Regions from separate parts of the Priestia sp. ABM2_011 genome, predicted to be linked through region 1. Evidence: riboswitches for the same ligand, from Rfam matches in the RefSeq annotation. Region 1 holds a riboswitch; the other holds the start of a gene.
What was found. Region 1 has a riboswitch for ZMP and ZTP ahead of ACXAE4_RS15825 (phosphoglycerate dehydrogenase). Riboswitches for the same ligand answer to the same signal wherever they lie in the genome.
Positions count from the first base shown of each region.

Region 2: it holds a riboswitch for ZMP and ZTP, as region 1 does, so the genes downstream of both, ACXAE4_RS23735 (APC family permease) here and ACXAE4_RS15825 (phosphoglycerate dehydrogenase) in region 1, are expected to answer to the same signal.

Region 1 covers NZ_JBSWUB010000001.1:2,922,398-2,929,177, forward strand. The annotation lists gene ACXAE4_RS15810 (hypothetical protein) at 1-58, opposite strand, end outside; partial or broken gene ACXAE4_RS15815 (DUF6143 family protein) at 768-1,309, opposite strand; gene ACXAE4_RS15820 (hypothetical protein) at 1,584-2,036, opposite strand; gene ACXAE4_RS15825 (phosphoglycerate dehydrogenase) at 2,170-3,369, opposite strand; ZMP/ZTP riboswitch at 3,538-3,616, opposite strand; gene htpG (molecular chaperone HtpG) at 3,827-5,704, shown strand; gene ACXAE4_RS15835 (tubby C-terminal domain-like protein) at 5,735-6,295, opposite strand; gene ACXAE4_RS15840 (DUF817 domain-containing protein) at 6,351-6,780, opposite strand, start outside.
Region 2 covers NZ_JBSWUB010000001.1:4,497,981-4,504,760, forward strand. The annotation lists gene ppc (phosphoenolpyruvate carboxylase) at 1-249, opposite strand, end outside; gene ACXAE4_RS23720 (acyl-CoA thioesterase) at 643-1,152, opposite strand; gene ACXAE4_RS23725 (hypothetical protein) at 1,344-1,481, opposite strand; gene ACXAE4_RS23730 (DUF5105 domain-containing protein) at 1,612-2,481, opposite strand; gene ACXAE4_RS23735 (APC family permease) at 2,836-4,431, opposite strand; ZMP/ZTP riboswitch at 4,488-4,566, opposite strand; gene ACXAE4_RS23740 (cupin domain-containing protein) at 4,953-5,552, shown strand; gene ACXAE4_RS23745 (DUF3311 domain-containing protein) at 5,908-6,111, shown strand; gene ACXAE4_RS23750 (sodium:solute symporter family protein) at 6,111-6,780, shown strand, end outside.

The DNA.
Region 1 (6,780 bases):
TGATTTCAAAAAGCTGATTCAGCCCTTCACTTGTTTCATCGTTTGGTTCTTTGCTCATTCTATCCCCTCCTTTTGCTTTTAGGGTGCCCATCTTTTTCGCATTGTTTCATGTAAAAAGCAATTTATCAATATTAATCGGCCATAAAAGTATACCTTTACGATCCTTGTACGATTACTGGTTGTACAGATATACTCAATCAATCCTTGAAATTTTGCAGCGTTTTATAGGGTTTCTAATACTCATCTATAATGAAATAATCATCACAAACTTCGTTAAAATCGTTCTCTTCTTGGATATTTCCTTCTTTATCTTTAGATATCTCGGTTTCTTGTGTAAATAGTCTAAAAAGCTTGTTTAACATTGTTTCACCTCGTATCTTTCATTAATACATTCAGTATGATTCATTTATATGAAGCCAGTATGAATTGAAACTTAAGATAATGTGAATGTAGACATGAACGTGAGATGTTAAGCATGCTTATATCCTGGACAAAAAAGTTACTTCATTCTACTTATGTATTATCGCTTTGCTTCTTGAGTCCTCAACTTCTTTAAATGCCGTTCAAATCGCTTGCGTAATCGGAATTATACGTTTGCTTGTTTTTCTTTAGTTATATCTACAATCAAACGAAAAAACGCAAGCTATAAAAAAGAACTTTGGATGCTACTGTAAAGTTCTTTTCATAAACACTTACCGTTTGTTAAGAACTGTATTAAATATGAAATAGCTCATACACTTCTCATACAATCGCTAAGACCTATTCAGTTAACAGTCCTTCTTACGTTTTTTCTCGAACCATCCATATGCAATTTCAGCTTCAATTTCTTTATTTCCTGGAGAAACTAAGAAAATAACGTATGAACCGTTGTTTGGAAAGATAAATTTGCCGTCTTCATCACTTACTAATGTACTTTTCGGCGGAACAACACGGTTAAATACGTTTACCCCTTTAGCAGGAACGCCTTTTACCATTTCTGCAAATTTAATTTTCCCTTTTGGCTTTGAACGTATTGTAGTATTTGCTGGACTCACATTATCTGAAGTTGTTCCTTTTCCAGGGGGATAGAATTAAACCAAATTTCAGCAGTAAAAGGTTCGTTTGAATAGTTAGTGATAGTAAAAGCATTCACAAATAAATCTACTCCGGAGCCGGAAGGGTTCACTAATCCGCCCGAAGCGTTTCTATTTCCACCAAAACGAATAGGCTCAGTTTGTCCAACAAAATAGTCTCCTTTTAACGATTGATATAAAGGATTAGGTATATTAACGGATTTAATATACGGTTTGCTCGACTCGTAATTTGACATACAATCGTCTCCTTTCTGGACTATATTTTAGGAGTTTTTTCTGTAAATGCTTGGACACATGCATATATAAATATATTTAATCTTTATATAAACGCAAAAAGATAGACCCGGTACTGAGCCTATCTTTTTCTATCGTTTTTACAAAAAATTTCCCCTTGGCCCTTTCCTTACTAATGCCCTCGTCGACTGCTGGTGTATAAACGGATTGTTTTTTGACTTTATATTCCGATGCTTTTTTTATCCGTCTACTATCCCTTCTTAAAGTAGTAATCACCTATTCTTTTGTAGTCATAAAATGAAGAATCTTTACCTTTTTTTCACAATACTCAATAATTTCATAACAGGTTGTGAGGATATCATGTCTAGACAGTTCTATTTCATCCAATACAAACTTTGAAAGCTGCTTTTGCAGAACCTCCAGCTTTTTGCTGTCTTCTTCATCGATCCACAGTCCTTCCGTAATACATACATCTGCTAGTTTGTTAATAGATTGAGCCGTCCAGTTTAAGCCGGCTGAAGAAACGGTTATTGTCAGTAAATCATTTTTTATAGCTAGAATAACTTGACACACATGGGTATAGGCATCAACTTTCTTTTGGATAAATGCTTTGCGAAGCTCTTGCTTGTATTGCTCTTTCGACATCGCTATAGCTACGACAGACGTAATGAATGTTCCTGCCAGCGCGATGAGCGACCCTATCAAAATTCCTATCATTTCTTCTGACAAAACGTTCACCTCTTTAAAGATATTTCTATATGCTATGGGACTGAAGGAAATGATATGAGGATAAATACCATGTAAAAACAGCCCTAACTTAGAAAAGTTAGGGCTGAAACACTAAAATAGGATGATAACCAAATTAGATAATACGACTTGTAATAATTCCTTCAATTTGACCAATTTTTTCTTCTAGCTCAGGCACAATCTCGTCACTTACTTGATTGTCAATATCGATCATTGTATACGCATATTCACCGCGGCTTCTGTTCACCATATCTGCGATGTTTAAATTGTAGTTTGAGAATACTTGCGTAAGTTGTCCTACCATATTCGGTACGTTGTGATGGAAAGCAGCTACGCGTTTTTTCCCAGTGTAAGGAAGAGATGCATTCGGGAAGTTCACTGAATTTTTAACGTTTCCTGTTTCTAAGAAATTTTTCACTTGACGTGCTGCCATTACCGCACAGTTTTCTTCTGATTCTTGAGTTGATGCCCCTAAATGAGGAATTGGCACAACATTTTTCATGTTCAAGACATTTTGATTTGGGAAATCTGTAATATATCGACCAACTTTTCCACTTTCAAGAGCAGCTTTCATATCTTCTTCGTTTACAAGCTCACCGCGTGAGAAGTTCAAAATATGAACATCTGGTTTCATGATGCTAAACGTCTCTTTATTGAAAACACCTTTTGTATCGTCCGTTAATGGAACGTGAACCGTAATATAGTCAGATGCTGCAAATAGTTCTTCTAGAGACATTGCACGCTGTACGTTGCGAGACAAATTCCAAGCTGTATTAACAGAAATGAATGGATCAAAACCAATTACGTCCATATCTAAATCAAGCGCGTCGTTTGCTACAAGAGCACCAATTGCACCTAAACCAATAACGCCTAATGTTTTACCTTTGATTTCTTTTCCAACAAACTGTTTTTTACCTGCTTCAACTAACTTAGGAATTTGATCACCTTGGCCGTCTAATCCTTTTGTCCATTCAACTCCAGCAAATAAGTTACGAGAAGAAGCCATAATTGTAGTTAAAACCATTTCTTTTACTGCGTTTGCATTAGCTCCTGGCGTATTAAATACAACGATACCTTGCTCCGTGCAAGCGTCCACCGGTATATTGTTAACCCCTGCTCCAGCTCGTGCAATAGCTTTTAAATTTTGGTCAAATGCCATGCTGTGCATGTTAAAGCTACGCACGACAATCGCATCTGGATTTTCGCTGTCGTTGTCAATTTGATAACCTTCTTGATTAAAAACATTTAGACCTTTTTGTGCAATGTTGTTTAATGTTTTGATTGTTTGTACTTTTTCTAATGTTAATGTGCTCATTTTGTACTCTCCTCTGATTATCATCGTAGTTTTACATGTTTTTACCTTTGGATAAAGGAACTTCATTTTTAATTTTTTTAAAAGTCTGGTTTTTTAGCCTACATGTCTGATAACTTCTATATCCTCTCCCCCTAAACAGAAAGAGGTAAGAGATATGTATTAATCCCTTACCTCTGCCCAGGCGAACGGCTACGTCACTATATGCTTCCTCACGGTTATCCGCGTTTCGCCAGTCACATATAGTCTTTGAAATTAAGTATATTCTAGCAAACTCTTTCAGAACGTTCAACCTTTTTTTAAAAGTTTGCTTTTTTCAGTCTAATTTTTAATCTCTTTGGTGAATCTCCTAATATATTGACAAATACCCTAATACATGTTAAATAAAAAGAGTGATTAGCACTCTATCTATTCAAGTGCTAATTATTTTGTAAGCCCTATTTGGAAAGGAGAACTTCTTATGTCAAAAAAAGAATTTAAAGCCGAATCAAAGCGATTATTAGAGATGATGATTAATTCCATCTATTCTCAAAAAGAAGTATTTTTGAGAGAACTTCTATCAAATTCAAGCGATGCAATCGATAAAATTTATTACAAAGCTTTAACAGACGACTCCTTGCGTTTTAACAAAGAAAGCTATTACATAAAAGTAACACCCGATAAAACTAACCGTACCTTAACCATTACGGATACTGGAATTGGCATGACGCAAGAAGAGCTTGAAAGTAGCTTGGGCACAATTGCGCGAAGCGGTTCCCTTGCGTTTAAAAATGAAAATGAAACAAAGGACGGACACACGATTATTGGCCAATTCGGCGTTGGGTTTTACGCAGCGTTTATGGTGGCAGATGTCGTAACGGTGATTAGTAAAGCGTTAGGCAGCGATGAAGCCTATAAATGGGAATCTACTGGTGCTGATGGTTATACAATCGAACCTTGCGACAAAGAAACGGTTGGGACTCAAATCATTTTAAAAATTAAAGAAAATACAGAAGATGAAACGTATGATGAGTATCTAGAAGAGTATCGTTTAAAAGAAATCATTAAAAAGTATTCAGACTTTATCCGCTACCCGATTAAAATGGACATAACGGAAAAACGGCCTAAAGAAGGTTCTGATAACGAGCTAGAAGATTATACAGAAGAACAAGTTATCAACAGTATGGTACCGATTTGGAAGAAAAATAAAAATGAATTGACTTCAGAAGACTATGAGCAGTTTTATTCAGAAAAGCGCTACGGATTTGATAAACCGCTCACTCACCTTCATATTAATGTGGATGGAACGATTCGCTACAATGCTGTTTTATTTATTCCAGAAAATAGTCCGTTTGATTACTACTCAAAAGAATTTGAAAAAGGGCTTGAACTGTATTCAAACGGAGTCTTAATTATGAATAAATGTGCAGATCTTCTTCCAGACTACTTTAGCTTTGTAAAAGGTATGGTAGATTCTGAAGATTTATCTCTTAATATTTCACGTGAAATTTTGCAGCAAGACCGCCAGCTTCAGCTGATTGCCAAAAACATCGGCAAGAAAATCAAAAACGAATTAAAAAGCTTGCTTAAAAACGAACGTGAAAAGTACGAGAAGTTTTATGAATCATTTGGCCGCCAGCTAAAATACGGCGTTTACAGTGACTTTGGCAGCAACAAAGATGTATTAAAAGACCTGCTTTTATTCTATTCTTCTACAGAGAAAAAGCTCGTAACACTAAACGAGTATGTATCGCGCATGCCTGAGGATCAAAAGTATATCTATTATGCATCAGGCGAATCGTACGACCGAATTGAAAAGCTTCCTCAAGCAGAATTGGTTGCAGATAAAGGATACGAAATTCTGTATTTTACAGAAGATATCGATGAATTTGCGATTAAAATGTTAATGACGTACGAAGAAAAAGAATTTAAATCTGTTTCAAGCAGTGACTTAGGGATTGAAGCAGAAGAAGAACAGCTCAATGAGTCTGAGGAAAAAGAAAATAAAGAGCTATTTGACTATATGAAAAAAGCTTTGGCGGGAAAAGTAGGAGATGTGCGCGCGTCTAAACGTTTAAAAACACACCCCGTTTGCTTATCAGCTGATGGTGAAGTAACGATTGAAATGGAGAAAATTTTAAGTGCTATGCCTGACAATCAGCATGTAAAAGCAGAAAAAGTGTTAGAAATTAACGTAAATCATGATGTATTCGCTTCTTTAAAAGATGCATTTGAAAATGACAAAGAGAAACTAGACCTTTATACAAATTTATTATATAACCAAGCTCTTCTAATTGAAGGCTTATCTATTAGTGATCCCGTTGAATTCACAAATGATATTTGTAAAATCATGATATAAAAATCAGGCGCAGAATGATTCTGCGCCTGATTATATGCATGGCATAATAAAAGTAGTTATATAGTAAGAAGCGATAAAAATGGGTACGGGCAGTTCTTCTGTTACTCTTATTGAGTGTTTTCCTTGTTTAAAATGAAAAAGGTCTGATTTAAACTCCGCGACTTTTTCTCTTTTTTGATTAAAAATACATGCTTCCTCTACGGCTTCATGACTACTTAACATGTAGACGTTATTTCCCCATCTAATTTCTTGTGCTCCTTCGTTTTTGATTATTCCTTTACCTAATAGATCCCCCACTGTTTTTCCACTTTCTTTTATCACCCACCGGTGTTTCTTCACGTGATCAATAAACACCGTTCTTCCTTCCCATTGAACTTGTACATGTACCTTTAAGCCGCAGGAAAAGTTAGGAAACCAAGAAATAGAATCTAAAACTGGAAGTCCATCACGAGTTACAAAATCAATACTTTTAGTCCACATATTTTTATGCACTCTCTTAAGCTGTCCGACGTTTTCTCCATTTTCATTTGTAACTGCTACGGTCTTCCCCGCTGATTTAAAATAGGGAAGATAAAAGATATATTCTTGCATATAATCCTCCAAAGCTTCTGTACCTCATATTAACAGCGTGTACATAGTTATGTTTCTATCTTTCATATATTTCGTTTGTTTCTTTGGATTTCTTCCTTTGTTTAAATTGGCTTTGATTTTCTTTTAAATGCTTTAGTAAAGCAACAATCAAGAAACTAACAATCACAAGAAGAAGCCAAGAGCTAATTTTACTTATATGAACCATTGTCCATTGCTGCTGTTGATCTGGATACTGCCATGCTCCGAAAAATGTTGCGATATTTTCAGCGATCCAAATGAAAAAGCCAATCAGTACAAAAGACAATACTAAAGGCATGCGATATGTACGTTTGTTAACCGTAAAATATACAAAAGTTCGATAAAAAATAAGTAAAGTAAAAAGTTTTAAAAACCAGCGGAAGTCGTAAATGAAATGATGCGTGAAAAAGTTAAGGTAAATAGTCATACTTAGTATACTGACAATCCACGTAGAAGGCCAATTCGCA
Region 2 (6,780 bases), 1.6 Mb from region 1:
CGCCCGAATAACCTGCGCGCGCATCGGCTGTTCAAGAGTAACGATTTCATTTTTTATTTCTTTATAGATGGCTTCATCTTTGTTTTCTCTAAGTGATTTTGCCACTTCGCGTATTTTTTCTACTTTGTTGAGCAGTTCTTCTCCACCTTGATGAACCAGAACTTTCCCTAACAATTGACCGAGAAATTTTACGTCACGGCGCAGGGCAGTGCTGCTGTTTTGTCTTTCTGTTGCTTCTACTGTTACCATTAGACACGACACCTTTCTTTATAAATGTTGTACTTTTTAAACTTTTTAGAAAATTATATTAAATTCATATTACCATGAACGAAAATAAATTTCATATAATTTTGTTTCCTCCTCTCGATTAGGAGGAAAGATTCATCAAATATAAAAAAGAGGATGAGGCATAACGAAATGAATCCAATCCTAAGACGAACAAATGGGATACATAAGCTGAACCGCTTGTGACACCGCAGTTGATTGGAAGACTTCACCTCTCCTTTCAATCAACTGCTAGAAAGAACGAAACAGCTGAAACCTACGTTCACCATAACAAAAAAAACGAACCACTAATCAAACGTGTTGATCAGTGGTTCGTTTTTCACTTGAGCTAAAATACTTTTCAGCCTCTCTTTTATGCTACCAAGGTTGTCCTAAATCCAACACTGAGGCTAGTTCATTGCTTTTTTTACGCACTTGTTTACGTGTGGCAGCACGATCTGCCCCCGTTTGAAACAGATATTTTTCTTCTTCTGTTTCTGGAATAAGCTCCGGTACTGCGCGGGGCTTTCCATCATCATCCATTGCCACAAAAGTTAAAAATGATGTAGCTGCAATTTGACGCTCCCCGGTTTTTAAATTTTCTTTAATCACTTTCACAAACACTTCCATGGATGAACGACCTGTCCATGATACGTATGACTCCAAACATACAGAATCCTGAGGCGTAATAGGGTGCAGAAAGTGAATAGAGTCTGCTGAAGCCGTCACACACTCTGTACGACTGTGACGATAAGCTGAAATGGACGCAATCATATCAATATCACTCATTAATTTTCCGCCAAATAACGTATTGTGATTATTAATATCATTAGGGAAAATGCGGCTCGTTCGAACGGCCTTTGTATCTTTACAATAATTTGCTTTCATTAGTAAGAACCTCCATTGATGCCTATCATAATAAGAATAAAAGAATGAATGAACCTATACTAGCATATTTCGATAAATTTAGCTTTACAAAAAACTCGTTGATTTATTTACAGAAAACAAAAAAGAGGTTGAGACATAACGAAATAAATCCAATTGAAAGACGAACAAATGAGATACATGAGCTGGACTGCTTATGACACCGCAATTGATTTCCGTGCAAGGCTTCGCTTTCCGCGGGCGGGCGCTGAGCCTCCTCGTCGCTTACGCTCCTGCGGGGTCTCACCTGTTCCGCTTTTCCCGCAGGAGTCTTCGCCTTGCCCTCCAATCAACTGCTAGAAGGAACGAAACAAATAAAACGATATGCACCATCGCAAAAAAACGAACCACTCATCAAACAGATTGATGAATGGTTCGTTTTTTACTTGGGCTCAACTATTTTTGTCCTAGCCTCTTTTTTGTCTATCGAATGTAGCTCGATCCAAACGTTTTACCTAAAGAGTCACTGTATAGGTCACTTGACTTCACAGTCCATTTCCCATCTCCTTTCACCATAAAAATTCGTAGCGGACGACTTCCTTCTTTCGTTTCTAATTCATTTACAATATCTTTGAATTTAGAAGCCGCAAACTCTTCAGAGTGTTTTGTATCGTAATCTTTTGTTTCATCTGTATATGCTCTCTTAAGCTGCGATACGTATGAATATAAGTCTGATAAATTAACAGTAGTGTACTCCACTTCTACTACAGCTTTATTATTTGCATTGGCAATCACATTTGTCTTTACGCTTGCTTTTTCTTTCAAAACATCTTTATACATGTTAAAAAAATCTTTTTTTGCTTTATCGGTTAAACTATTAGAAAACGCACCTTTTAATTCCTCATTAAACGCTTTTTTCTGTTCTTCTATGACAGCTGTTTTGTCCGCTGTTACATATTTATCATAATCTACATTTTCTTTGTTTAAGTAAAGAACTTCCGTGTAAGCTTGCAGAGCTTTTTCTGGGTCTTGCAGCTTATTATAGCTTTTCGCGTATTTCTTCGTATCCAGTGTTAATGTTACTTCGTCAATTTCTTCATCATAATCAGATGATTTTGGCTGAAGCCCAATTTTGTACTTTTTATCTTTTTTGACTTCAAAGACGAACATTAATTTTTTTTGCTTCCCAGCGCCAATCTTGTCAGATGAACTGCTTTCTAGTCCAAGTTCCCTACTGTTCACTCCCGTTTTTGGAGATAATTGTTCATCTCCTTCATATAAATACACACCGTCGTAATCCGATAAAGATATACTGTTTTTGGATACATTTTTCACTTTTAAATCAACTTTCAACAGCCCCTTTTCTTCACTTGTAGCTCCTTCATCACTATCTACTAAAATATAAGAAGCGCTGTCAATAGATGCTTCAATCGCCTTATTTTTAGCCGAAGTGGATCTCCCGTTTCCTTAGAACTGTTACAAGCCGCTAATACTAGCATAAGTACAAAAACCAAAGCCAAAACATTCATTTTTTTCACAGCTGTCCAATCCCCTTTATTTTGTTTTTTTAGAACTTTATCCCAAATAAAGGTTCCCTCTGTGTAAATCCTTAAACCTTAAAATCTATTTTTTTACAATATTTTGATAAAAACTAAGTCTAAATTCTCCATTCATCTAAATAAAAACACGAGCACCGGCTCGTGTTTTTTATTTAGATTTAAAATTTTCTTGATTGATTTGTTCAGCTTCTTTCATATATCGGTTAGATTTGCCACTTTTAATTCCCCAGTAATAAAAGGCTAATGATACGCAAGCAATCACTAGCATATCCCATCCGAAAGGTAAAATATTTTTGCCTCCGAATTTTTCGCTTCCTATGTAGGAAATAAAAATCATGCACGCTAAATAGATAAGCATCCAAGCCCCGGTTAAAAATTCTTTTTTAAAGCCCACCCATTTATTTTTCGCTTGGTAATAAAAATAAACTGGCAGGCCAATTGCCATAATAAAAATCACTTCACCTGTAAGTGGCCACCTTGCCCAGTAAAGCGTCAAAGAAGCAAAAACGAAGCCGCATGGCGCAATAACTGATGCCCCTTTTAAATAAAATGGACGGTAAAAGTGTGAAGCCGTTTTTCTTAATGTTATAAGCGCTACAGGGCCCATAATATAGGAGATAAGCGTCGCTACTGAGATCACTTCTGCTAAGACACCCCATCCTCTAAATAAAAAGAGAAACAAAAAGCAGGCTGCTAAATTTAGCCACATAGCTGGGCGCGGGACATTGTAAAGTGGATGAAGAGTACCAAATATCTTTGGCAAATATCCATTTTGCTGCATCCCGTATAACATTCTAGAAGTCGTTGCCGTATATGTAGCACCTGTGCCGGAAGGAGAAACAAATGCATCTGCGTATAACACAATTGTTAGCCAGTTAATTCCAAGCGCAATCGCTAAATCAGCAAAAGGAGAATTAAAATTCAAATGATTCCATCCATCCGCAATTGATGACGGACTTACTGCTCCGATAAAAACAATTTGTAATATAATGTATACAATTCCAGCAATAAAAATTGAACCAATTACAGCTACCGGAATCGATTTATTAGGTGACTTTGCTTCTCCTGCCATATTTACAGGACTTTGAAACCCATTAAATGCAAACACGATACCTGATGTTGCCACTGCCGTTAAAACACTCGCCCATCCGTAAGGTGCTACCCCATGCTCACTTGAAAAGTTCCCGCTATGAAAACCAGCAAAAAATAAAGCCCCTGCCGTTAAACCAGGAATAATTAATTTAACAATCGTAATAAATGAGTTTGCTTTAGCAAAGAGATTTACCGTCCAATAGTTCACAAAAAAGTAAATGAATAATAACAGAGACGCAACTGCCAACCCCTTGGACGTTAAAATGCCATTGTCTACTAATTCATGAGTCCAGCGAGCCCATTTCCACGGCCAAGTACTCATATATTGCACAGATGCAATAGCCTCCACTGTTATCGTTGAAGCGATTGAAATCCAGTTAGCCCAAGCAGCCAAAAATCCAATAAATGATCCGTGTGAATACTGAGGATATTTAACCATCCCCCCTGCTTGCGGAAACATCGCGCCCAGTTCAGCGTACGATAGGGCAATGGTCAAAATAACTACCATTCCAATAACCCATGAAAAAATAGCCGCGGGTCCTGCAATTTGAGCTGCTTTCCATGCTCCAAACAGCCATCCTGAACCGATAATCGAACCTATGCCTGTCATGGTTAAAGCAAATGTTCCCATCTTCCTTTGCATATTGCTCATCCAAATCTACTCCTCTTCCCTAGGAAAATAAAAAAAACACTTGCGAAATTTTCTCAAGTGTTTGCCCAGGCGCGCGGCTTATACGCTATATGCTCCCCCATGGTCATCCATGTTGCGCCAGTCACATATAGGAATATATTTTTTATCAGTATATAACATTCATTACTATTACTCAATACACAAAAATGTTTACATTACTTTTACAAAAGTAATGAATTATTCGTAAAATTCAGAATAAATCTTCTTAAAATCTCTTCCTAATTACAAAAAACAACTAAAACTCTAACCTTGCTTATTATTTGTTTCTTTTACTTCACGAGCATATCATCTTCTAAAAATTATATTAATATATATTATTCATTTACAAAATACGAATTAACATCTATATATCCATAGAATTCTTGCACTAGCCCCTTTACTTATATACAATATGAAGAAAAGATACTAAAGTAAACTGCCCACCACTTAGCTACGCTTGAAGTGGGAGACTTCTTTTGGGAAAACGTTAACACCTACATATCATGCACTTCGCAACGAATGAAGTACTTCGAGCAAACTTCTCTGTTTACGCAAGCAAAAAACAGGGAAAATTACGAAAAAAGATTGTTAGAGGGATGCTTATGAATTATGCAAATGTAAAAGTTCTTTATTTTGATGACGACGGAACCATTCCAAATCACCCTCGTCTTCCAGTTTTGTTGTATGAACACGTATTTATTAGTAAGAAAGAGAAAGTAGAGAGCATTTTTAATTCTCACAACTGGAAAAACAGCTGGGTAGGCGGCATATATGATTTTCACCATTACCACAGCAATTCTCATGAAGCACTAGGTGTAATTAGCGGATCTGCACGCTTAAAACTAGGTGGACATATGGGAGAAAATATCGTGGTGCATGCTGGGGATGTACTCGTACTCCCTGCAGGTACAGGACATATGCGTCTGCAGTCAACTGCTGATTTTAAAGTGGTTGGAGCTTATCCAGAGGGCATGGATTACAACTTACGAACAGGAAAACAAACGGATCGCCCTCACGTATTTGATGAAATTGCACAAGTACCTATTCCTACAACAGATCCTGTTTATGGCGACAAAGGACCATTGACAGAGTGGTGGAACTAGACAAGCACTTATTGTCTAGTTTTTTTATTTGCTCGTTTTTATAGCTTCCATAAATCTATATTTGAACATACAAATTCTTTTTCTTTAATGCAATAGCAATATACTTTATCTCATCGAGAAAACTACCTTTCTTCTTTTCCGTTCTTTTTTTGTTTCAAAGGCAACTGCGCTTAGGTTCTCCCCTGCTTTTTCTTCCCTAATCATTTCAAATATCTTCTTCTCATACCCTTTTTTTGTTTTTCTAAAAAAATTTTCGTAATTTATAACGAAATTTTCAAAAAACTTATTGCTTTACTATGTCAGACTTGCTATCATAGTGAACATTGTTAGATAAATTTTAGAGGAGGAGTAAAAATTGAACAGAAAATTCATAATATTTATTTTATTCATCATTCCGTTTATTGCTCAATTCGCTTTTTTACCTTTTGTAAATAACATTCATCCAATTATTTTTGGATTACCTCTTTTGCATTTATGGTTATTTTTATGGGTCTTCTTAACGCCTGTGTGTACATTTATCATTTATCGTTTACAAAAATCTTGGGGGGACATTGAATAATGCAAGGAAATTTAACCGCACTTTTAATCACATCAGCAATTGTTCTTGTCGTTATCGCCATTGGCTTTATAGCAGGACGTGACAAATCATCTAGAAGCTCCGTTGAAGAGTGGGCTGTAGGGGGAAGACGTTTTGGAAGCCTGCTCGTCTGGCTTTTAGTAGGAGCAGATTTATATACTGCTTATACATTCCTAGGTCTTACAAGTACAGCTTATCAAGGAGGAAGCATCGCATTTTTTGCCATTCCTTACTCTGTTTTAGCCTTTTTAATTTCATACTTTTTTCTTCCAAAACTTTGGACTGTTGCTAAAAAGCACAAACTTACTACACTTGCTGATTATGCTAGAGAACGTTTTAGCAGTAAATTTCTCTCCTCTTTAATTGCCATAGTAGGTGTATTGATGCTTATTCCATATATCGATCTTCAGCTTAGCGGTATTCAAGATACTCTTCGCGTTGCAGGAACTGGCTACATTAATGTAAAAGCTGTCGTTATTCTTTCATTCTTTCTTGTGGCTCTTTATACTTTTTTCAGCGGAATTAAAGGTCCCACTTATACGGCAATTATTAAAGATATTTTAGTATGGGCGATTATGTTATTTATGGTTGTTTCTCTGCCAATTATGCATTTTGGAAGCTGGGGCAACATGATTGACAATGTTGCAAAGG